DNA from 3 places in the Streptomyces sp. NPDC051183 genome. Region 3 is predicted to be linked to each of the others. Evidence: riboswitches for the same ligand, from Rfam matches in the RefSeq annotation. Region 3 holds a riboswitch; each other region holds the start of a gene.
The links. Region 3 has a riboswitch for cobalamin ahead of AB0M99_RS14040 (ABC transporter substrate-binding protein). Riboswitches for the same ligand answer to the same signal wherever they lie in the genome.
Positions count from the first base shown of each region.

Region 1: it holds a riboswitch for cobalamin, as region 3 does, so the genes downstream of both, AB0M99_RS33595 (energy-coupling factor ABC transporter permease) here and AB0M99_RS14040 (ABC transporter substrate-binding protein) in region 3, are expected to answer to the same signal.
Region 2: it holds a riboswitch for cobalamin, as region 3 does, so the genes downstream of both, AB0M99_RS21990 (ABC transporter substrate-binding protein) here and AB0M99_RS14040 (ABC transporter substrate-binding protein) in region 3, are expected to answer to the same signal.

Region 1 is NZ_JBFBBA010000057.1:9,152-15,983, reverse strand. It holds gene AB0M99_RS33605 (BTAD domain-containing putative transcriptional regulator) at 1-1,795, shown strand, start outside; gene AB0M99_RS33600 (flavodoxin family protein) at 1,817-2,530, opposite strand; cobalamin riboswitch at 2,596-2,815, shown strand; gene AB0M99_RS33595 (energy-coupling factor ABC transporter permease) at 2,844-3,536, shown strand; gene AB0M99_RS33590 (energy-coupling factor ABC transporter substrate-binding protein) at 3,548-3,886, shown strand; gene cbiQ (cobalt ECF transporter T component CbiQ) at 3,890-4,639, shown strand; gene AB0M99_RS33580 (ATP-binding cassette domain-containing protein) at 4,636-5,457, shown strand; gene AB0M99_RS33575 (PadR family transcriptional regulator) at 5,487-6,023, shown strand; gene AB0M99_RS33570 (EF-hand domain-containing protein) at 6,080-6,292, opposite strand; gene AB0M99_RS33565 (tRNA-dependent cyclodipeptide synthase) at 6,547-6,832, shown strand, end outside.
Region 2 is NZ_JBFBBA010000024.1:98,716-105,547, forward strand. It holds gene AB0M99_RS21975 ((2Fe-2S)-binding protein) at 1-440, opposite strand, end outside; gene AB0M99_RS21980 (ABC transporter ATP-binding protein) at 434-1,504, opposite strand; gene AB0M99_RS21985 (iron ABC transporter permease) at 1,501-2,613, opposite strand; gene AB0M99_RS21990 (ABC transporter substrate-binding protein) at 2,610-3,845, opposite strand; cobalamin riboswitch at 4,080-4,265, opposite strand; gene AB0M99_RS21995 (hypothetical protein) at 4,501-4,929, shown strand; partial or broken gene AB0M99_RS22000 (slipin family protein) at 5,495-5,695, shown strand; gene AB0M99_RS22005 (alpha/beta hydrolase) at 5,702-6,832, opposite strand, start outside.
Region 3 is NZ_JBFBBA010000013.1:61,748-68,579, forward strand. It holds gene AB0M99_RS14030 (ABC transporter ATP-binding protein) at 1-714, opposite strand, end outside; gene AB0M99_RS14035 (iron ABC transporter permease) at 711-1,739, opposite strand; gene AB0M99_RS14040 (ABC transporter substrate-binding protein) at 1,736-2,725, opposite strand; cobalamin riboswitch at 2,761-2,898, opposite strand; tRNA gene AB0M99_RS14045 (tRNA-Trp) at 3,007-3,080, opposite strand; gene AB0M99_RS14050 (ankyrin repeat domain-containing protein) at 3,135-3,869, opposite strand; gene AB0M99_RS14055 (hypothetical protein) at 3,944-4,522, shown strand; gene AB0M99_RS14060 (glycoside hydrolase family 18 protein) at 4,639-5,973, shown strand; gene AB0M99_RS14065 (aldo/keto reductase) at 6,087-6,832, shown strand, end outside.

The DNA.
Region 1 (6,832 bases), on a different contig from region 3:
CGCGGACCGGCGGGTGCTGGTGGTGCTCGACAACGCCGCGTCCGAGGCGCAGGTCCGGGCCCTGCTGCCGGGTTCCCCGGGCGGCAGTGCCGTACTCGTCACTGCCCGCCGGCGGCTCGCGGGGCTGGAGCGCCGGGTGGCCCTGGAGCTGCCGCTGCTGGACGAGCCGACCGCGCTCGGGCTCCTCGGCCGGATCGCCGGGGCCGGGCGGGTCGCGGCCGAACCGGGGGCGGCCCGCGAGCTGGTGCGGCTGTGCGGGCGGCTGCCGCTCGCGCTGCGGATCGTCGGGGCCGAACTGGCCGCGTTCCCGCACCGGGACCTGGCCCGGCTGGCGGCGCGGCTGGGGGACGAGCGGGCCCGGCTGGACGTGCTCGACGGGGTACGGGCCGGGCTGCGGCTCAGCTACCGCGCGCTGCCGGGCGACGCGCGGGCACTCCTGCGCGGGCTGGCGCTGCTCGACGCCCCCGACTGCGCGTCCTGGACGGCGGCCGCCGTGCTGGACCGGCCGCTCGCCGCCGCCGAGGAGGCCCTCGACGCCCTGGTGTCGGCGCATCTGCTGGAGGTAGCCGGCCGCGACGGGGCGGGGCAGTCGCGCTACCGGATGCACGACCTGGTCCGTGCCTTCGGCCGCGAGCTCGCCGCCCCCGCCGCGAGCGCCCCGGGCGCCGGGGGCTCCGGGGACGCCACGCGCGTGGTGCGCCGGGTGCTGGCCTGCTGGGTGGCGCTGGCGCGCGAGGGCCGGCGGGCCCACCAGGGCCTGGACTACCCCGGGCTGGGCGGGCGCACGGCCGCCCGGGTCCCCGACCCGGCGGTGCTCGCGGGGCCGCGCGCCGAGCCGGTGCGCTGGCTGGGGGCCGAGCGGGACGCGCTCGTGGCGACCGTACGGCAGGCCGGGCGCGTGGATCCGTACGCCTGCTGGGAGCTGGCGGCGGCCGGGGAGTACGTCTTCGACCTGCGCAGCGACCTGGCCGGCTGGCAGGCGGTCCAGGAGGCGGGGCTGACGGCGGCCCGCTCGGCCGGAGACCGCACCGGCGAGGCGGTGATGCTGGTCGGCCTGGGCCGGCTGCGGACCTGCCGCGAGGAGTGGGGCGCGGCCGGGGAGATGCTGGCCGAAGGGGAGGCGCTGTTCGAGGAGCTCGGGGACGCGCACGGGGCGGCGTACGCGGGCTGGCTGCTCTCCTACCTCGACCGGGTCCAGGGCCGGCTCGCCGAGGCGGAGCGGCGCTGCCGGCGCATCGCCCCGGTCTTCGAGGCGGCCGGCGACCACTACGGCCACGCCCACGCGCTGCGCGGCATCGGCCAGGTGCTGTTCGCGCGCGGCGAGACCGGCCGCGCACTGCCGGTGCTGCGCGAGGCGCTGGCGGTCGCCGGGGCGGGCGGCGCGGCCTGGCCCCGGATGTGCATGCTGCGCTGGGTCGCCGATGCCCAGCGCGTGCTGGGGCGGCTCGCCGAGGCGGAGGCGGGTTTCGGCGAGATCCTGGCCTTCACCGTCGGCTCGGGCGACCTGGCGGGCCAGAGCGCGGCCCGCATCGGGCTCGGCCGGATCGCCCTGGCGCGCTCGGACACGGCCGCGGCGCTGCACCACTTGTGGGAGGCCGACGGGCTGGGCCGCCGCTCGGGGCAGAGCCTGGTGCGGGCCCTGGCCGTGCCGCCGCTGGCCCGCGCGCTGCTGACTTCGGGGGACGCGGCGGGGGCCCGGGCTCTGCTGGAGGAGGCGCTGGCTAGCTGCCGCCGGATGGATGCCCGGCCCCTGCTGGCGCAGTTGGAGTCGGCCCTGGCGGAGGTGCCCGCGTAGGGCCGCGGCGCGGCGGGCGGCTCAGCGGTGCTCGGGGTTGGGGAAGTCGAAGCGGCAGCCCGCGTCCCACTCGGAGCGCTGGTTGCCGTGCGCCGGCATGCCGCCGGCCCGTTTGAGGAGGGCGGCCAGGTGCATCAGGTTCCACGACATGAAGGCGGTGTTCCGGTTGGTGAAGTCGTTCTCCGGGCCGCCCGATCCGGGGTCGAGGTACGAGGGTCCGGGCCCGGCCTCGCCGATCCAGCCGGCGTCGGCCTGCGGGGGGATCGCGTAGCCGAGGTGCTGGAGGCTGTAGAGGATGTTCATGGCGCAGTGCTTGACGCCGTCCTCGTTCCCGGTGATCAGCGCCCCGCCGACGCGCCCGTAGTACGCGTACTGGCCCCGCTCGTTCAGGATCGAGGAGCAGGCGTAGAGCCGCTCGATCACCTGCTTCATCACGGAGCTGTTGTCGCCGAGCCAGATCGGGCCGCAGAGCACGAGGATGTCGGCGTCCATGATCTGGCTGTACAGGACCGGCCACTGGTCGCTCTCCCAGCCGTGCTCGGTCATGTCCGGCCAGACACCGGTGGCGATGTCGTGGTCCACGGCGCGGATCAGCGAGGTCCGTACGCCGGCCGCCGCCATGACGGCGCGGCTCCTGTCGATCAGGCCCTCGGTGTTGCTGGTCTCGGGCGAGCGTTTGAGGGTGCAGTTCACGTAGACGGCGGTCAGGTCCGAGTAGTCGAAGTCAGCGGCCATTCCCCCACCCTCCCCGGCGCCGCGCGGGCCCGCCACCGGACCGCGGCCGTACGAATCGGTGCAAGTTGTTAGCGGTCCGTCCGGGCGACTAGGGTCAGCGGGCCTTGGTGTTCGGGAAGCCGGTGGAAAACCGGCGCGGCCCTCGCCACTGTGAACGGGAAGTCCGGCTCCACTCCTGCGGGAAAGCCACTGGGCTGTGCGGGAGGTTCCGCGCCGCCCGGGAAGGCGGAGACAGGGCATCAGCACCCGTGAGCCAGGAGACCGGCCGGGGCGCGTTGTCCATCCACGAGGTGCTGGAGAGGTCTCCCTACTCATGCATATAGCCGAGGGGTTCCTGCCCCCTTTGCACGCGGTCGCCTGGGGCGCCGCGTCCGCCCCCTTCGTCGTGCACGGCGTCCGGGCCCTCACCCGTGAGGTGAAGGCGAACCCCGAGAGCACGCTGCTGCTCGGGGCGTCCGGAGCGTTCACCTTCGTCCTTTCCGCCCTGAAGATCCCTTCGGTGACGGGTAGTTGCTCCCACCCCACCGGGACCGGGCTCGGAGCGATCCTGTTCCGGCCGCCGATCATGGCCGTGCTCGGCACGATCACCCTGCTGTTCCAGGCGCTCCTGCTGGCGCACGGCGGGCTGACCACGCTCGGCGCCAACGTCTTCTCCATGGCCGTCGCGGGCCCCTGGGCGGGCTACGGGGTCTACCGGCTGCTGCGCCGCTTCGACCTCCCGCTGATGGTGACCGTCTTCTTCGGAGCCTTCTTCGCCGACCTGGTCACCTACTGCGTCACCAGCGTGCAGCTGGCGCTGGCCTTCCCGGACCCGGGCACGGGCTTCCCCGGCGCGCTCGCGAAGTTCGGCGGGATCTTCGCGGTCACCCAGATCCCGCTCGCGGTGAGCGAGGGCCTGCTGACCGTCCTCGTGATGCGGCTGCTCATGCAGTCCAGCAAGTCGGACCTGGTCCGCCTGGGCGTCGCGAAGCTCACCCGGGACAAGCAGCAGGAGGCGGCGGCCTGATGGGCATCAAGATGAACAAGAACACGAAGGTCAACGCCCTGCTGCTGCTCCTGGTGGCGGCGCTCGCCGTGCTCCCGCTCGCGCTGGGGCTGGGCGAGGGCAAGGAGGAGCCGTTCGCGGGTGCCGACGCGCAGGCGGAAGCGGCCATCACCGAGCTCAAGCCGGACTACGAGCCGTGGTTCTCCCCCCTGTACGAGCCCCCGTCCGGGGAAGTCGAGTCGGCGCTGTTCGCGTTGCAGGCCGCCATCGGAGCGGGAGTTCTCGCGTACTACTTCGGCGTGCGCAAGGGCCGCCGCCAGGGTGAGGCCGCCGCGCGCGAGGCCGCCGCCGAAGCCGCCCCGGAGTCCTAGGCGGTGCTGCCCATCGACGTAGCGGCCCACAGCAGCCGCTGGCGCTGCCGCCACCCGCTGGAGAAGGCCCTGCTGGGCCTCGGGCTGACGGTCACCGCCGTGTCCCTCCCGCCCTGGCCCGGCGGGCCGCTGGTCGGCGCGGCGACCCTCGCCCTGCTGCTCGGCCCCGCCGGGGTGGGGGGACGGCAGCTGTGGCGCGCCTTCCGGATCCCGCTCGGCTTCTGCTTCACCGGGGCGCTGCCGCTGCTGTTCGCCGTCGGCGGTCCGGCCGGGCCGCTCTCGCTCGCCCCCGACGGGCCGCGCCATGCGGCGGAGCTGCTGCTGCGCACCTCGGCCGCCTCGCTGGGCGTGCTGCTGTTCGCCTTCACCACCCCGGTCTCGGACGTGCTGCCGCGGCTGGTGCGGGCGGGGGTGCCGGCCCCGGTGGTGGACGTGGCCCTGGTCATGTACCGGATCGGGTTCCTGCTCCTGGACTCGATGGCCCAGGTCCGCCGGGCCCAGGCGGCCCGGCTCGGGCACACCGGCCGGGCCGCGGTGTGGCGGTCCCTGGCGGGGCTCGCCGCGACCTCGTTCGTACGGGCCTTCGACCGCGCGGCCCGGCTCCAGGTGGGGCTGGCCGGGCGCGGCTACGACGGCGCGCTGCGGGTCCTCGTACCGGAGGCGGCGCTGTCGTGGCGGTTCCTGGCGGGGACCGCGGCCCTGCTGGCCGCACTGATCACCCTGACTCTCCTGCTGAAGGGGCTTTACCTGTGAGGCCGTTGGTGGAACTGGTGGGCGCGGGCTACGCGTACGAGGACGGCCCGGCCGTGCTGTCCGGCGTGGACTTCGGCATCGCGCAGGGGCGGGCACTGGTCCTGCTGGGCCGCAACGGCAGCGGGAAGACCACGCTGATGCGGCTGCTGAGCGGGGGCCTGCGCCCCGGTACGGGCACGCTGCGGCTCGACGGCGCGGAGGTCGGCCACGACCGCAAGGGCCTGACGCGCCTGCGCACGGCGGTCCAGCTGGTGGTCCAGGACCCGGACGACCAGCTCTTCGCCGCCTCGGTGGAGCAGGACGTGTCCTTCGGCCCGATGAACATGGGCCTGGCGCCGCAGGAGGTACGGGCCCGCGTGGACTCGGCGCTGGCGGCCCTGGACATCACGGCCCTGCGCGACCGCCCGACGCACCTGCTCTCGTACGGGCAGCGCAAGCGCGCGGCCATCGCGGGCGCGGTGGCGATGGCTCCGCGCGTGCTGATCCTGGACGAGCCGACGGCGGGCCTGGACCCGGACGGGCAGGAGCGGCTGCTGGACGCCCTGGCGGGCCTGCGTGCGCAGGGCACCACGGTGGTCATGGCAACGCACGACGTGGACCTGGCGGTCCGCTGGGCCGACGACGCGGCGGTCCTGACCCCGTCGGGCATCCGCTTCGGCCCGGCGGGGACCCTCCTGTCGGACCCCGCCCTGCTGGCCTCGGCGGGCCTGCGCCAGGCCTGGTCCCCGGCGGTGACGGCCTTCCTGCGCGCCCACGGTCTGCTGCCCGAGGCGGCCCCGGGCCCCCGCACTCCGGAGGCCCTCGCGGCCTTGCGCTGACGCGGGCGCCGCAAACCTAGGATGGCCGCATGTCGCTGCCGCACGCCATCCTCACCGCCCTGCTGGAGAAGCCCTCGTCGGGGCTGGAGCTGACCCGGCGGTTCGACAAGTCGATCGCGTACTTCTGGTCGGCCACGCACCAGCAGATCTACCGCGAGCTCGGCCGGCTGGAGGAGGCCGGGCTGATCCGCGCGCTGCCGAGCGAGGTGCCCGTACGGGGGCAGAAGAAGGAGTACGAGGTCCTCCCCGACGGCAGCGCGGAGCTGGCCCGGTGGGTCGGCGAGAGCCAGGACCCGAAGCCGATGCGCGACCCGCTGCTGCTGCGGATCCGCGCGGCGGGCGTGGTGGGGCCGCAGGGGCTGGGCGCCGAGCTGCGCCGGCACCTGGAGCTGCACCGGGACCAGCTGGCGAAGTACGAGGCCATCGAGGCGAAGGACTTCCCCCCGGGGCGGGACGCCGTCGAGGACCGGCTGCGCCGGCTCGTGCTGCACGGCGGGATCGCCCTGGAGAGCTTCTGGCTGGCCTGGCTGGAGGAGGCCCTCGGCGAGGTCGAGGACATGGCCTGACGCGCCCCCGCTGCGGCAGGCGGGCGGGGGCGGTGCGGGGCCTGCTCGGTGCGGGCCTACTTGTTGAGGGAGGCCCAGAACTCGTCGAAGCTGAGGAGCTTGTCGCCGTCGGTGTCCTTGGCGGCTATCACGGCGTCCGCGACCGCGCCGGTGACGAAGGCGTCACCCATGGCCTTCATGGCCGCGCTGTACTCGTCGGCCGTGATGAAGCCGTCGCCGTCGGCGTCGAACTTGCCGAACGTCGCCCGTGCGCTCTCGATGTCCGCCACTGGGTCCACCCCTTCTTGGTGCTTGTTGACCGGCTCAGGGTAGCGGCCTGCGGCCCCCGTCCGTCCCGCGGGTCCCGTTCGAGCGGCAGATAGAAATTCGATTACCCTTCCGCAATGCGGAAGCGATAATTCCAGCCAACAAATCGGACCCCCACTTGTCACGCTCCGGGGCCACGGCATAACGTACCGACATTGCCGCCACACCAGGAGCGCAGGGCTCCCAGGGACAAGCGGCAACAAGGGCGATCACACAGGTGACGATCACAGCCGACGCATCATTCGAAGTTCTGCCCTTCACCCGCACCTGCCGCCATATCTGGGAAGACGGCGACCATGTGCTCATCGGAGTCAGTCCTGGAAACAGCTACTTCAGTTCCGAGCGCATCACCAGCCTCGCCCGATGGGCCACGACCCGCTTCGCGCAGGTCGACTTCGTCTACGCAGACCTCCATGTCGATCGGATGTTCGCCGCTTTCGGCTACACCCGGGAACACGCCGAGAAGCGCGCGACGAAGGAAATCAAGGCAGTCCGGCGAAGGA
Region 2 (6,832 bases), on a different contig from region 3:
ACGCGCCGTACGGCGTCGGCCCACGGGGCCAGGTTCTGGACGGCGACGGTGTTGTGCAGGGCCGGGAGCGGATCCTGCTCCACCTCGCGCACGTCGGGAAGCCACAGATCGAGGGGCCCGGAGGCGGGCAGGCGCCACCGCAGCCGGTCGGGCCCCAGGTCCGGGACGCGGCCGGTGAGCGCGGCGCAGGCGAGGGCGATCGACCAGAGTCGGGAGGCGGTGCCCAGGTGCAGGGTGGATGCGGCCACCCTGGACTGGTCGGTGCCCAGCCGCCCGGAGACGTTCCGTACGCATTCCTCAAGCACACCCGGGTCGGCGTACAGGTCGGTTATCGGCCGGAAGCCGTTGGCATCGGGACGGGGGCCGGTGGCCACCGCGAAGTAGGGGCCGATCGTGGAGATCCGCGCCAGGGTGTCGGGGGTGACGACCGCGTTCACCACGTCCGTACCGCCCGCGTCAGCTCGTGGAAGCTGGGCGTGCGGACGACCCGCCCGTTCGGGCTGGTGAGGACGATCCCGTCCGCTCCGTCCCAGCTCACCCTCGGGCCGGTGGCCGGGTCGCCCGGATCCGCGACGGCCAGTCCTTCCCGGGCGAGGGCGCGTTCGAGGAGCGGGAGCACATCGGGCGGCGCGTCCACCGTTACGCGGGCCCGCTCGGCGCGGCGCAGTCCGAAGGTGCCGGAGACCGGGTCGAAGGCGAGGTGGTCGGCGTCGAACGCGGCGCCCACGGCGCCCCCGCGGATCAGGTCCTCGGGCGCGCCGGCGTGGACGCGGGAGTCGCGGTCGACGAGCCAGACCGCATCGGCCACCCGCAGGGCCAGCTCCAGATCGTGCGTACTGACCACGACGGTCAGGCCCTTGTCCCGGGCGAGGTCCCGCAGCAGCACCGTGAGCGCCACCCGTGAGGGGACGTCGAGGAAGGCGGTCGGCTCGTCGAGGAGGACGACCTCGGGTTCCTGGGCGAGGGCGCGGGCGGTCAGGACGCGCTGGCGCTCGCCGTCGGAGAGCTCGGCGGCCGGCCGGTCGGCCAGATGCCCGGCCCCCACCGCCCCCAGCGACCACTCGACGGCCGCGTGGTCCGCGGCCGTGAGGCGGCCGGTGAAGCCGGTGTGCGGGTGGCGGCCGAGCCCGGCCAGTTCTCGTACGGACAGCAGCCCGGGGTCCACCCGGTCGGTCAGGACGACCGCGAGCCGCCGGGCGAGCGCGGCCGGCCGCTGCCGTGCGAGGTCGGCGCCACCGATGCGTATCCGGCCGTCGAGCGGCGGCAGGAGCCCGCACAGGGTGCGCAGGAGAGTGGACTTGCCCGCGCCGTTGGGGCCGAGCAGGACGGTCAGTTCGCCGGCCCGCGCCTGGAGGTCCAGCCCCGAGAGCACGGCACGCCCCGTGCCGCGGCGGCGCGGCGACCGGGTGCGGTAGCCGACGGCGAGCCCCTGGGTGACCAGGCCGCCGGTCCGGTCCGGTCGGTCGGCCGTGTCCGTGACGGGTCCGGTCATCGTGTCGGTCACGAGGCCACTCCTTGTACGCCGCGACGGCTGCGGATCAGGAACGCGATGACGACGGGGGCGCCGAACAGTGAGGTGATGGCGTTGAGCGGCAGCACGGAATCCGTGCCGGGCGGCTGGCTCAGCAGCGCGCACGCCAGCGCGAGGAAGGCCCCGGCGAGCATGGACGCCGGGATGAGCGCCCGGTGGTCCGAGGTCCCCAGCGCCACCCGCGTCAGATGCGGCACCGCGAGGCCCAGGAAGGCGACGGGGCCGCAGAACGCGGTCGCCGCGCCCGCCAGCAGCGACGTGCCGAGCAGGGCCAGATCGCGGCTGCGCCGCACGTTCAGCCCCATGGTGCGGGCGTAGTCCTCGCCGAGCAGCAGGGCGTTGAGGCGTTTGGCGGTGAGCAGGGCGGTCAGCAGTCCGGCTCCGATGACGGGCAGCATGACCTGGAGGTCGGGCCAGGTCGTGGCGCTGAAGCTGCCCAGGCCCCACATGACGAACTGCTGGGCGCGTTCGGGACGGGCGTAGACGAGCATCACGCCGACCACGGCGGTGGCCGCCGACCCGATCATGACACCGATGACGAGCAGGGTGACGGCCGACTGGACCCATCGCGAGAGCAGCAGTACGAGGGCCAGCACGGCGGCGGCGCCGAGCGAGGCGGCCAGGACGACGCCCCCACGCCCCAGTCCGGCGAGGTTTCCGGTGAAGCTTCCGGCCACCCCGCCGGTGCCGACCACCACGGCGGCGACGCCCATGCTCGCGCCCGAACTCACCCCGAGGGAGAACGGGTCGGCCAGCGCGTTGCGGAACAAGGTCTGCATCTGTGCGCCCGCCACCGCCAGGGCGGCACCGACGGCGGCGGCGGTCAGCGCGCGCGGCAGCCGCACCTGCTCGACGATCACCGTCCATCGCGGGTCCTCGGCGGTGCCGCCGAACAGGATCCGCACCACCTCCGCGACCGGCACCGGGTGGGAGCCGGTCGCGATGGTGAGGACGAACAGCGTGGCGGTACCGGCCGCGAGGGCGAGGACGACGGCGAGGCGCCGCCGCCCCGCCCGCAGCGGCCGCGGGGCGTCGGGGGCATCCGGGACGGCGGTCGGCGCGGTTGCCGTGTGCGTCGTCACGCCTTCGGCACCGGCTGGTAGAAGGTGAACGTGTGGTCCTTCGCCTGGTCCGGGTGCATCAGCGCGAAGAGGTCGGCGAGGACCAGGTCAGGGCGCAGCACGCCGCGCTCGAAGTAGTCGTTGCCGCCGCCGGGGCCGAGCGCCTTGGTGTTCGTCCAGACCGCACCGCCGGAGAGAGCCTTCAACTGCCCGTACCGGTTGTCCGCCTTCACCGCGTCGGCGGTGGACTTCCACTTCTGGTCGGCGATCCAGACCGGGGCCTCGCCGCCCTTGGCGTACACGGCCTCGAAGTTCAGCTGCAGGTTGCCGGTGCCCGCCTCGCCGGCCCAGGGGTAGGTGCCGCCCGCGTCCTTGATCAGCTGGGCGGCGTAGCTGCCGCCGGCGGGCATGTACCAGGTGCCCTGGTACATCGTGCCGGGCAGGATTTCGACGGTCTTGCCGTCCTTTACCGCCTGTGCGCCCTTCTCGGCGACCTTCCGGTAGTCGGTCTCGATGGTGTCGAAGACCTCGCCGGCTCGCTGCTCCGCCCCGGTGAGCGCGGCCATCGCCTTGACCCACTCGGCGCGGCCGAGCGGACTGGCCTCCAGCCACTCGGCGTTGGCGACGACGGCGATTCCGGCCTGGCGCAGCTTCGGGTACTGCGGGTCGTCGGTGCCCTGGGTCATCAGTACATCCGGCTTGGCGCCGATGACCGTCTCGGCGTTGAGCGTACGGTCCTTGGCGTACTCGGTGACCTTCCCTGCCTTCACCCGCTCGATCACCTGGGCGGAGGAGATGGTCGCGGTGCTCGCCACCCCCGTCAGCACGTCGAGGGCGCCGGTCTCGGTGAGCAGCGGCAGGTGGGTGGTGGAGGCGGAGTACAGGCTCTTGACCGGAACCGTGACCTGCTGCGCGGACGCCAGCTCACCGGTCAACTCCGGCTTTGGCGCACCGCACTTGACCAGGACGTACGACTCGGGCTTCCCCTTGGGGAAGGGCTCGTTGACGGTGAGCACCTGGTAGCTCTTCTCGTACCGGAGCGTGAAGTTCTTGGCGTGCTCCACCGTCGACTTGACCGGGAAGTAGTCCTTGGCCGGGTCGAAGTCCTTGATGCAACCCCCCCCGACGGCCTGGGCCTTGGCGTCGGCGGGCGGGCCGGCGTCGCTGCCGCACGCGGTGAGCGTGAGGGCGGCGGCGAGGAAGGCCACCACGGCTGCCTGACGGCGACCGGGCATGGCGGATCGTACGGACAAGGTGACTCCTGGTGACGTTCATGGGCAGTGCGCAGCACTGGTACGCAGGGCACGTGATGCGGGCGCACGGGAAGGAACCCGCTGGGGGAGGGGGTCGTCAGAACCTGAGGAGGGAACGGGCGCGGGAATCAACCCGGGCAGACCGGCTCCGAAGAACCACGGGCAGCGCGAAGCCGCCACAACGCATACGCAGGCACACGAGTGCCACCGCCTCTCCTGGGGAAATCCGCCCCGTACATCGAGGTGCGACGGCGTGAGTCTCCTGACTCGGGATCACGGCTTCTCCGGCCTTCCCACCCCCGGATGGGGCGGTGGCCATGGGTGGAGTCGCTCCCCCTACACAGTGGCGGTACCGTGCCGGAATCTCACCGGCTTCCTCGTTCCGCCGTCGCTTGTCGGACGGAAGCATCGCAGAACCGGCCGCAGCCCCGCCAGACCCACAACTGTGCGACCGGCCACAGCGCGTGGTCGTCGGGCTCGGGGGAGCCCGCCCGGAGCTCTGCCTCAGCGAGCTCGTGGCGCGCATGGCACCCAATAGGTCTAGACAACAAACAAGCCCCAGGTCGCTGACCTGGGGCTTTGCTATGGAGCCTGTCGTTCTGCCGGGACGGGGCGCTAGGTTCGGCCCGTCATCAGCGACCGACCAGGGGGAACGATGCGCATCCGTCATGCCCTGCCGACCGCCGCGGCCGCCGCCGCGGTCGTCCTCGCGCTTCCAGGCACCGCCCACGCCGCTACCGGATCCGCCTCGGTGACCAGCGGATACGGCACGGCGAGCGCCTCGTGGACGTGGGCAGGCCCGGGCAGCCTGTCCAACATTAACCTCACCGTCCGCGACACCAAGTGCAATGCCAACCCGGTGTACGCGAAGTTCAAGGTCTACCGGACGAACGGTCAGTACTGGACAACCTCGACGCTCCGCTACGACTACAACGGCTGCAACGGGAGCGGGACGCCGCACAATGGCCTGAGCCTCTCGGACGGCTACAACATCGCCAACATCGCACTCATCATCTGTAACGAGGAGTGGGGCACCGACCCCTGCTCCGAGGGCTCCAAATCCGCCCGCAACCCCCTCGCCTGAGGGCCGGAGCGGCAGGGCGTCCGCCCCTCGGGGTACCGGGGGCGGGCGCCCGTACAGGTTGTCGTGCGCGAATGACGGAAACCCGGGGCTATGAACTGGCCCAGATCAACATATCCCGCCCCACCACGCGCAACCTCCGCAACAGCCATGCACGCGGGGCAAGTCAGCCTCTCGAGATCGCCCTACTATCCCTTCCGGCCGTATCTCGGCTGACCCCGGTATTGGTCCGTACGGGCCGACGCCTGCCCAAGGGGCCGCGGGGGGAGCGAGAATCTGACCGACGTGCTCGATGGCAACAGTGCGTGGCCCCTCTGCGGCCCCGGCACCAGACTGACCTACGGGCTCAACGTCCCAACGAGCTACCGGCATCGGCGGGCAGGCGCCGCAGCCATGTTTTCACGCCGGCAAGACGCACCCGAAGGGATCAGGGGGACTGACCTGCGGAAACATCCGAAAGCTAGATGTCGGACTTGGGTATGGTCCGAAGCGTAAGGAAACTCCCGGTTTGTCTGCTCCCTGCCGCTCATCGCAGGTCAAGGGCGGGCTGCGCAGAGTACAACCATCGGCCTCACGGATCACGGCCGATACGCCGGAGGCGATGCAGTTGCGCTTGCTGCAGACGGTGGTCGAGGTGGCGGCGGAGAAGAACTCCACCCTCGTGATGCCGTTCCCGGTCGAGCTGCTGCGCTACTTCGACCGGGCGGCCAAGCACTTCGACGCCGCGGACACCGCTACTGGAACCTCGGGCATCACACCCGAGGCTTAGGTCGCGTCAAGGACCGATCTCGAACTTCGGGGGCTCCACGTCCTTGAGGCAGCCCGTGTTCGGGGCCGTGGGGGTGTTGAAGAACGAGACGGCGATGGACTGCGCGCACTTCGACGTGGCGAGGACCACGTGGGGGTTGTACGGGATGGTGACGACGGTGGATCGGGGCAGGGTGCGGGCCACGTACGTGCCGCTCTCGGCGCCGGTCTGGGAGTCGAATCCGCCCGACATGACGAGGGTGGGGATGTCACTGCGGGTGACCTCCCGGGCCGACGGCGGGACCGCGGGGACGTTCCAGCCGGCGCAGTCCTCGCGTACGAAGGTGAACTGGGGGGCCTGGGCCTGTACCGAGGCGGGGAAGCCGGGGAAGTTCGCCTCGGCGCCCTTCACGGATTGCGCCTCGGTCTCGTACGGCACCATCGAGCTGCAGAACACGCCGTACTCGAGGCCGTGGGAGATCCGGCCGTCGTACTCCGGGGTGACCCTGCTCGCCGCCCACTGCTCGGCGACCCGCTGCGGGTTGCCGTGGGCCAGTTCGTCGAGCGAGCGGGGGACGCCGGGGGCCACGTGGGTGGCGGTGGTCATCCAGTTCATCAGGGCTCCGCCGTCCAGGACCACCTTCACGGGTTCGGGGCTGCCGGGGGTCTTGACGGTGGTGGTGATCGGTTTGGCCGTGAGCTGATGGATCATCCTGTCGAAGGTGGCGGGCAGGTCCGGGTAGCGGCTGTTGCACGCCGGCTGCTCCTCGCATGCCTTGAACATGCTGTCGATGCCTTGCTTGGCGCTGCTCCATGCCTGCGCGAATCCTGCCTTGGACGGTGGCAGGACGCCGTCGAGTGCGACCGAGCGGATTCCCTCCGGGTGGTCGCGCATGTAGCCGAGCGCCAGGTGGGTTCCGTAGGAGATGCCGTACACGTTCCACTGCGGGAGGTTCAGCGCGCGGCGCAGGTCGGCGTAGTCGGCGGAGCTCTGGATGTCGTTGTAGGCGCCGAGGTCGACGCCGCGGGCGGCGAGTCGGTCGTGGCAGGCCTGGATGACCGCGAGGTGCTCGCGCTCGGTGGACGGCGCGTTGTAGACGAGGCCGACGGCGCGTGCTTCGAACTCGTCTATGTTGCTGCAGGTGAGCTCCGGGTCGGC
Region 3 (6,832 bases):
GCCCAGCAACTCCTCCGTCAGGACCTCCTGCGGCGTCCCGCAGGCGGCCACCCGCCCGGCGGAGAGCACGTACAGCCGGTCGCAGAACGCGGCGGCGAGGTTGAGGTCGTGCAGGACGAGCAGGCCCGTCGCGGGCAGGGAGCGGACCAGGGCCAGGATCTCCAGCTGGTAGCGGATGTCCAGGTGGTTGGTCGGCTCGTCGAGGGCGAGCAGACCCGGGTCCTGGACCAGGGCGCGGGCCACCAGGGCCCGCTGGCGCTCCCCGCCGGAGAGCTCGTCGAAGCGGCGCCCGGTGAAGGCGGCCGCGCCGACGGTCTCCAGGGCCCCGGCGACGCGGCGCGCGTCGTCAGGACCGTCATGCTCCCAGAACCGCTTGTGCGGGCTGCGCCCCATCGCCACGACCTCGCGCACGGTCAGCCCGAAGGTGCCGCCCGCGTCCTGCGGCACGACCGCCACCCGGCGGGCGCGGTCCTTGGCGCCCAGTGAGGCCGCGTCCGCGCCGTCCAGCAGTACGCGCCCGGCCGTGGGCCGCAGCGCGCCGTAGACGCAGCGCAGCAGTGTGGTCTTGCCGCTGCCGTTGGGGCCGACCACGCCGACCGTTTCGCCGGGGCGGGCGACGAGGTCGACTCCGTGCAGCAGCGTCTGCCCGTCGGTCTCGTAACGCACGGCCTCGACCTCGAGTTCCGCCGGCCGGGATCCCGGATCCGCCGTCATCCGGCCACCCCCTCGGTACGGGTGGACCTGCGCAGCATCCACAGGAAGAACGGGCCGCCGACCAGCGCCGTGACCACGCCGACCGGGATCTCCTCGGGCGCCGCGGCGGTACGGGCCAGCAGGTCGGCCAGGGTCAGGAACACCGCCCCGCCCAGCGCGGCCACCGGCAGCAGCGCGCGGTGTCCGGCGCCGACGACCATCCGGGCGGCGTGCGGAACCATCAGCCCCACGAAGCCGATCGCCCCGCTGTACGCCACCAGTACGCCGATGACGAGGGAGGTCAGGACGAAGACGGCCGCGCGGAACCGCCCGGTGTCCAGGCCCAGCGTGCGCGCGCCCTCCTCGCCCGCGAGCAGCAGGTCGAGCGGCCGGGCCAGGGCGAGGAGCAGTCCGGTGCCGACGAGCAGTGCGACGGCGGGCAGGGCCAGTTCGTCCCAGCGGGCCCCGCCCAGGCCTCCGAGGGTCCAGAACAGCACGCTCGCGACCTGGTTGGGGTGCGCGGCGAGCACCAGCACCAGGCTGGTGAGGGCGGACAGCACGTACTGGACGGCGACGCCCGCGAGGATCAGCCGGCCGGTGGTCATGGTGCCGCCGCGCCGGGCCATCGCGTAGACGGAGACGAGCGCGCCCATGGACCCGATGAAGGCGGCCAGCGGCACGCCGACCCCGCCCGCGATCCCCGCGCCCGCGCCGAGGACGATGACCGCGACCGCTCCCGCCGAGGCCCCGGAGGAGGCCCCGAGCAGGAAGGGGTCGGCCAGCGGATTGCGCACCAGGGCCTGGAGCACGGTGCCCGCGACAGCCAGCCCCGCGCCGACGAAGACCCCGAGCAGCACCCGCGGCATGCGCACGTCCCACACGATGGAACCGAAGGCTCCGCCGCTCGGGCCGGGTCCGGCGAGCAGGATGTCGAGCACCCGGCCGGGCGCGATCCGGACCGGCCCGAGGGCCAGGCCCGCGACCGCGGACGCGGCCAGGGCGCAACCGAGCACGAGGAGGACGACCGGGGTACGGCACCGCCTCACGGGGCGTCGGGGTGCAGCTGGCGGCCCAGGGACTCGACGGCGTCGGCGACGCGTACGCCGAGCACGGCCGAGGAGAGCGGGAGCACGACGAAGCGCTGGTTCTTGATCGCGGGAACCTGCGCCAGCGCGGGATCGTTCAACAGGCGCTGCTTCTTGGCTTCGACGGTGGTGCCGCCGTAGTCGTAGATGAGGACGACCTCGGGCTTCCGCTCGATGACCTTCTCCCACGACACGTCGCCGAAGGTGTCCTTGAGGTCGGCGAAGGTGTTCGTCCCGCCCGCCAGCGAGACGATCTGGTTGCCGATGCCATTGCCTCCCGAGGTGAAGGCGGAGGCCTCGCCGGAGTCGTAGACGAAGACGGACGGCTTGGCCCGGTCCTTCACCCGTGCGGTGACGGCGTCGATGCGGCGCTGCTCGTCCTCGATGAGCTTCGCGCCGCGCTCGGGCACGCCGAAGGTCCGCGCCACTTCGGTGATCTCGGTCTTGAGCTGGTCGAGACCGACCGGCCCTTCGGTGCAGTACTCCACGCTGAGCCGGGAGTTGATGCCGGATTTGGCGAGTCCTTCGCGGTCGCGGCCCTGCGCCTTGTCGAAGGCGCTGGAGTAGCCGCCGTAGACGAAGTCGGGGTCGGCTCCGAGGAGGACCTCCTTGGAGGGGTACTCCTTGGCCAGCACCTTGATCTTGTCGTAGGCGGGCCGGTAGGCGGGCAGTACGGCGTCGTCCAGGTAGGCGGTCCCCGCGATCCGCTCCTCCAGCCCGAGGGCGAGCAGGATCTCGGCCGCGTGCTGGTTCATGGCGACGGCTCGCCGGGGCGGGGTCTGATAGGTGCTGCTGACCCCGCAGTTCGTGACGGTGTACGGGAACCCCGGCGCGGCGGCGGCCCCTGCCGACGGGTCTCCCCCATCCGGGGAACCACCGCAGGCGGCCAGGGGTATCAGGAGTGAAACCGGCACAAATGCCCGCAGGAGTGCGCGAGAACGCGACATGGCGAAGCCTCTCCGGGGGATCCGCGTCCCCTGGTCGAAGTGAAGAGGCGGTGCGTCAGTGTCTGACTCCCGGCTCCCGCGGGCGGGCTCCGGTCACAGTGGCGGGACCGCACCGGATTCGCACCGGTTTCCTGTCCTGCACCGCCTGGGTAACGCGCCCCAGTCTGCCAGACGCCCGGCGGCGGGCACCTCGGCGGTGACGCGGGGAAACGACGAACGCCCAGGTGCGAGGGGTCTCGCGCCCGGGCGTTCCGTCACAACGGGGCCGCTGTACGGCATTGCAGGGGCGGCAGGATTCGAACCTGCGGCCTTCGGTTTTGGAGACCGGCGCTCTGACCAGCTGAGCTACACCCCTTCGGCGAGACCAACCATGACACGGCGGGCGCCGAAGATCCACTGAATTCGGGGATCAACTCACGGGAATTTCGCGGCTCGTGCGGGCGCCGGCGGACCGGAGCCACGCGATGAGGGGGCCATCGTCGCTGGTCAGAGCGATGTCCAGGGGCGTCAGGTCGCCGTAGCCGATCCAGTCGATGTCCGCCCCTTGAGACAACAAGTATTGGGCAGTGGACAGTCGGCCCCCGTGACAGGCCCCCCAGAAGGCGCTGGTGATGTCCTCCCGGGACGCGCCGGCGGCGATGAACTCCTCCACCCGGTCCAGGAGTCCGAGGGCCGCGGCGTCCTGGAGGTCGGCGCGGGCGCCGTGGTCGAGGAGGCGGCGCGCGGCGCGCCACTGGCCGAAGCCGGTCGCGTCGGCCAGCGGGGTGCCGCCGCCGAGAAGGGCGCCCGGGGCCTCGATGTCCGCACCCACCGCGATGAGCGCGTCGACGGCGGCCACGTCGTCATTGCTGGCGGCCCAGTGCAGCGGGGTCTCCGCGTGCGACCCGACGAACCGGGCTCCGGGATCCGCCCCGGCGGCCACCAGGGCGTGGATCACCTCCGCGGTCTGCGGGTAGTGCCCCGGCCAGTCGGTGGCGATGTGCAGCAGGCTGCGCTCCCCGGCGGCCGCGCCCCGCCGGACGATGCGGCAGGTCGCGAGCCCGGGGTTCGCGTCCAGGAGCCGGCGCAGCTCCGACAGGTCGCCGGCGCGGATCGCTGCCGAGACGGAGACGGCGAGCGGGTCGCCGGATTCGAGGGAGAGCATGGAGCTCAGGCTACGAGGGCGCGCGCCGCTCCGGCCGGTGGCGGGACCGGGGGACGCGGAGGATCGTGGGCGGGGTGATCCGTCGGACGGCAGGTTCCGCCATGCGCCGCGGGGAGCGCGCCGCCGGGGCGCTGCCCCGGGCCCGGGTCCGGGCCCGGGTGCGGGCGGCGCGGCTGGCGGTGGCGATCCTGCTCGTGCCCGCCCTGCTGGGCGCGGCCGGCGCCTCCGGCGAGACCGTCCCGCTCTCCGGCGACGGGCCGGGCGAGCGGCTCGACGTCACGCTCAGCCGGGTGGCGGACCCGGCGACCCCGACGAGCCCGGCCGACGCGACGGACCCGACCCGGCCCGTGCCCGGCGGCACCGGTCGCCTGGTCTCCGTGGAGTTCCGCCTGGAGAACACCGGGACCGCCGTGTACGAGGACTCCCCGGCCGCGGCCGCGCACCTGCTGGACACGTACGGGCACCGGTACACCGGCACCGGCATCTCGACGGAGGCGGGTCCAGCCTTCCCCGACACCGTCACCCTCGGCCCCGGCGGCACGGCGCACGGCTTCGTCACCTTCCGGCTGCCCGAGGGCGCCCCGCTCGCCGCGGTGCAGTTCGCCCTGAACGGCGGCCTCGCCGACGACGTCGGCCACTGGAGCCTGTCCTGAGGCAGCCGGATCCGCCCTCTTGACCGACTCTGGTCCAGACCAATAGTTTCCGCATGCACAGCGCACGCACAGCACGGCCCCGGAGCACCACTCCCCCGCGCCCGTAAAGGAAGCCCATGCGCCGCAGCATGCTCGGCAGGCTGGCCGTCGCCGCCTGCTCCCTCTCCCTGCTCACCGCCTTCGCGCCCGCCTCCTCCGCCCACGGCGACGGCGACGGCGCCCGCGGCGGCTCCCCGTACAAAAGGGTCGGCTACTTCACCCAATGGGGCGTCTACGGACGGGACTTCCAGGTCCAGGACCTGGAGGCCAACGGCAGCGCCGGCAAGCTCACCCACATCAACTACGCCTTCGGCAACATCGGCGCGGACGGAAAGTGCTTCACCGGCAACGTGCCCGGCGAGGCCGACGCCTGGGCCGACTACGTCCGCCCGCTCGACGCGGAGAACTCCGTGGACGGCGTCGCCGACGACTGGGAACAGCCCCTCGCCGGCAACTTCAACCAGCTGCGCGAGCTCAAGGCCAAGCACCCCGGCCTCAAGGTCCTGCTCTCGCTGGGCGGTTGGAGCTGGTCCACGCACTTCTCGGACGCCGCGCTGACCCCGGCCTCCCGCAAGGCCCTCGTGGAGTCCTGCATCGACCTCTACATCAAGGGGAACCTGCCGCAGGACGGCACCCGCGGCGGCGCGGGCGCGGCCGCCGACGTCTTCGACGGGATCGACCTCGACTGGGAGTGGCCCGGATCGGCCGGTGACGCCGACACCACCTACCGCCCGGAGGACAAGCGCAACTTCACCGAGCTGGTCAAGGAGTTCCGCACCCAGCTGGACAGGTACGCCCGCAGCCAGGGCAAGCGGACGAAGTACGAGCTGACGGCCTTCGTTCCGACCGCGCCCGCCAAGATCGACGCGGGCTTCGACGTCCGCCGGATCATGCGCGACCTCGACTTCGTGACCCTCCAGGGCTACGACTTCCACGTCTCGGGCGAGAAGACCACGGCTCAGCAGTCCGCCCTGTACGCCCGCGGCGACTTCAGCGTGGACGGAACGGTCGAGGCCTGGGAGCGGCGCGGCGCGCCCGCGCGCAAGCTGGTGATGGGCATGCCGTTCTACGGGCAGGGCTGGACCGGCGTGAGCGGCGGCGGGGACGGCATGGGACAGCCGGCCACCGGTCCGGCGCCGGCCACCTGGTCCGCCGGGTACGAGGACTACAAGGCGCTGAAGGAGCTGGCCGGTTCGGGGACGTACAAGGTCCACCGCGACCGGCGCGGCGGCCACGCCTGGCTCTTCGACGGCAGCACGCTGTGGACGTACGACGACCCGCAGGTGCTGCGCACCAAGACCCGGTACATCCGCGAGCACGGCCTGGGCGGCGCCATGTTCTGGTCCCTGGACGCCGACACCTCCGACGGCGAGCTGATGACGGCCGTCGACCAGGGCCTGCGGGGACACTGACCCCGGTCCACTCACCCAGCTCCACCGACAGCGCCGCCGGGCCGCGGAAGTGTCCGGTCCGGCGGCGCGCCAGGCAGCGCCCGCCCGCGCGGCCGCCCGGTTACCCTCACCGGATGACTTCAGACAAGATCAACGCGGCCGACGCGGGAACCTGGCGGCTCGGCGACCTGACCGTCAACCGCATGGGATTCGGCGCGATGCGCCTCACCCACCTCGCGGACGGCTCCCCCAGCGACCGGGAACGGGTGACCGGCGTGCTCCGGCGCGCCGTCGAGCTCGGGGTCAACCACATCGACACCGCCGCCTTCTACTTCTCCCCGACCCGCTCCGCGAACGAGCTGATCAACCACGCCCTCGCCCCGTACGGCGACGACATCGTGATCACCACCAAGGTCGGCCCCGGCCGGGACCCTTCGGGAGCCTGGTGGTGGGCCGAGCCCGGGCAACTGCGCGGGCAGGTGGAGGAGAACCTGCGCCAGCTGGGCCGCGACCACCTGGACGTGGTCAACCTGCGCCTGCCGTCCTCGGCCGCCGCCGAGCCGCTCGGCGAGCACTTCGGGGTCCTCGCCGAGCTCCGGACCGCCGGGCTCATCCGGCACCTCGGGATCTCCAACGTCGGCGCCCACCACCTCGCCGAGGCCCGGGCCATCGCGCCGGTGGTGTGCGTGCAGAACTCGTACGGGATCGGCGCCCCGGCCGAGGCGAACGCCCTCCTGGACGCGTGCGGGGAGCAGGGCATCGCCTTCGTGCCGTTCTTCGCCATAGCGGGCGCCGGCCGGGAGGCGGGTGTCGTCGCGGCCGAGGACGAGCGGGTACGTGAACTCGCCGCGGCCCACGGGGTTTCGGTGGCCCAGCTGCG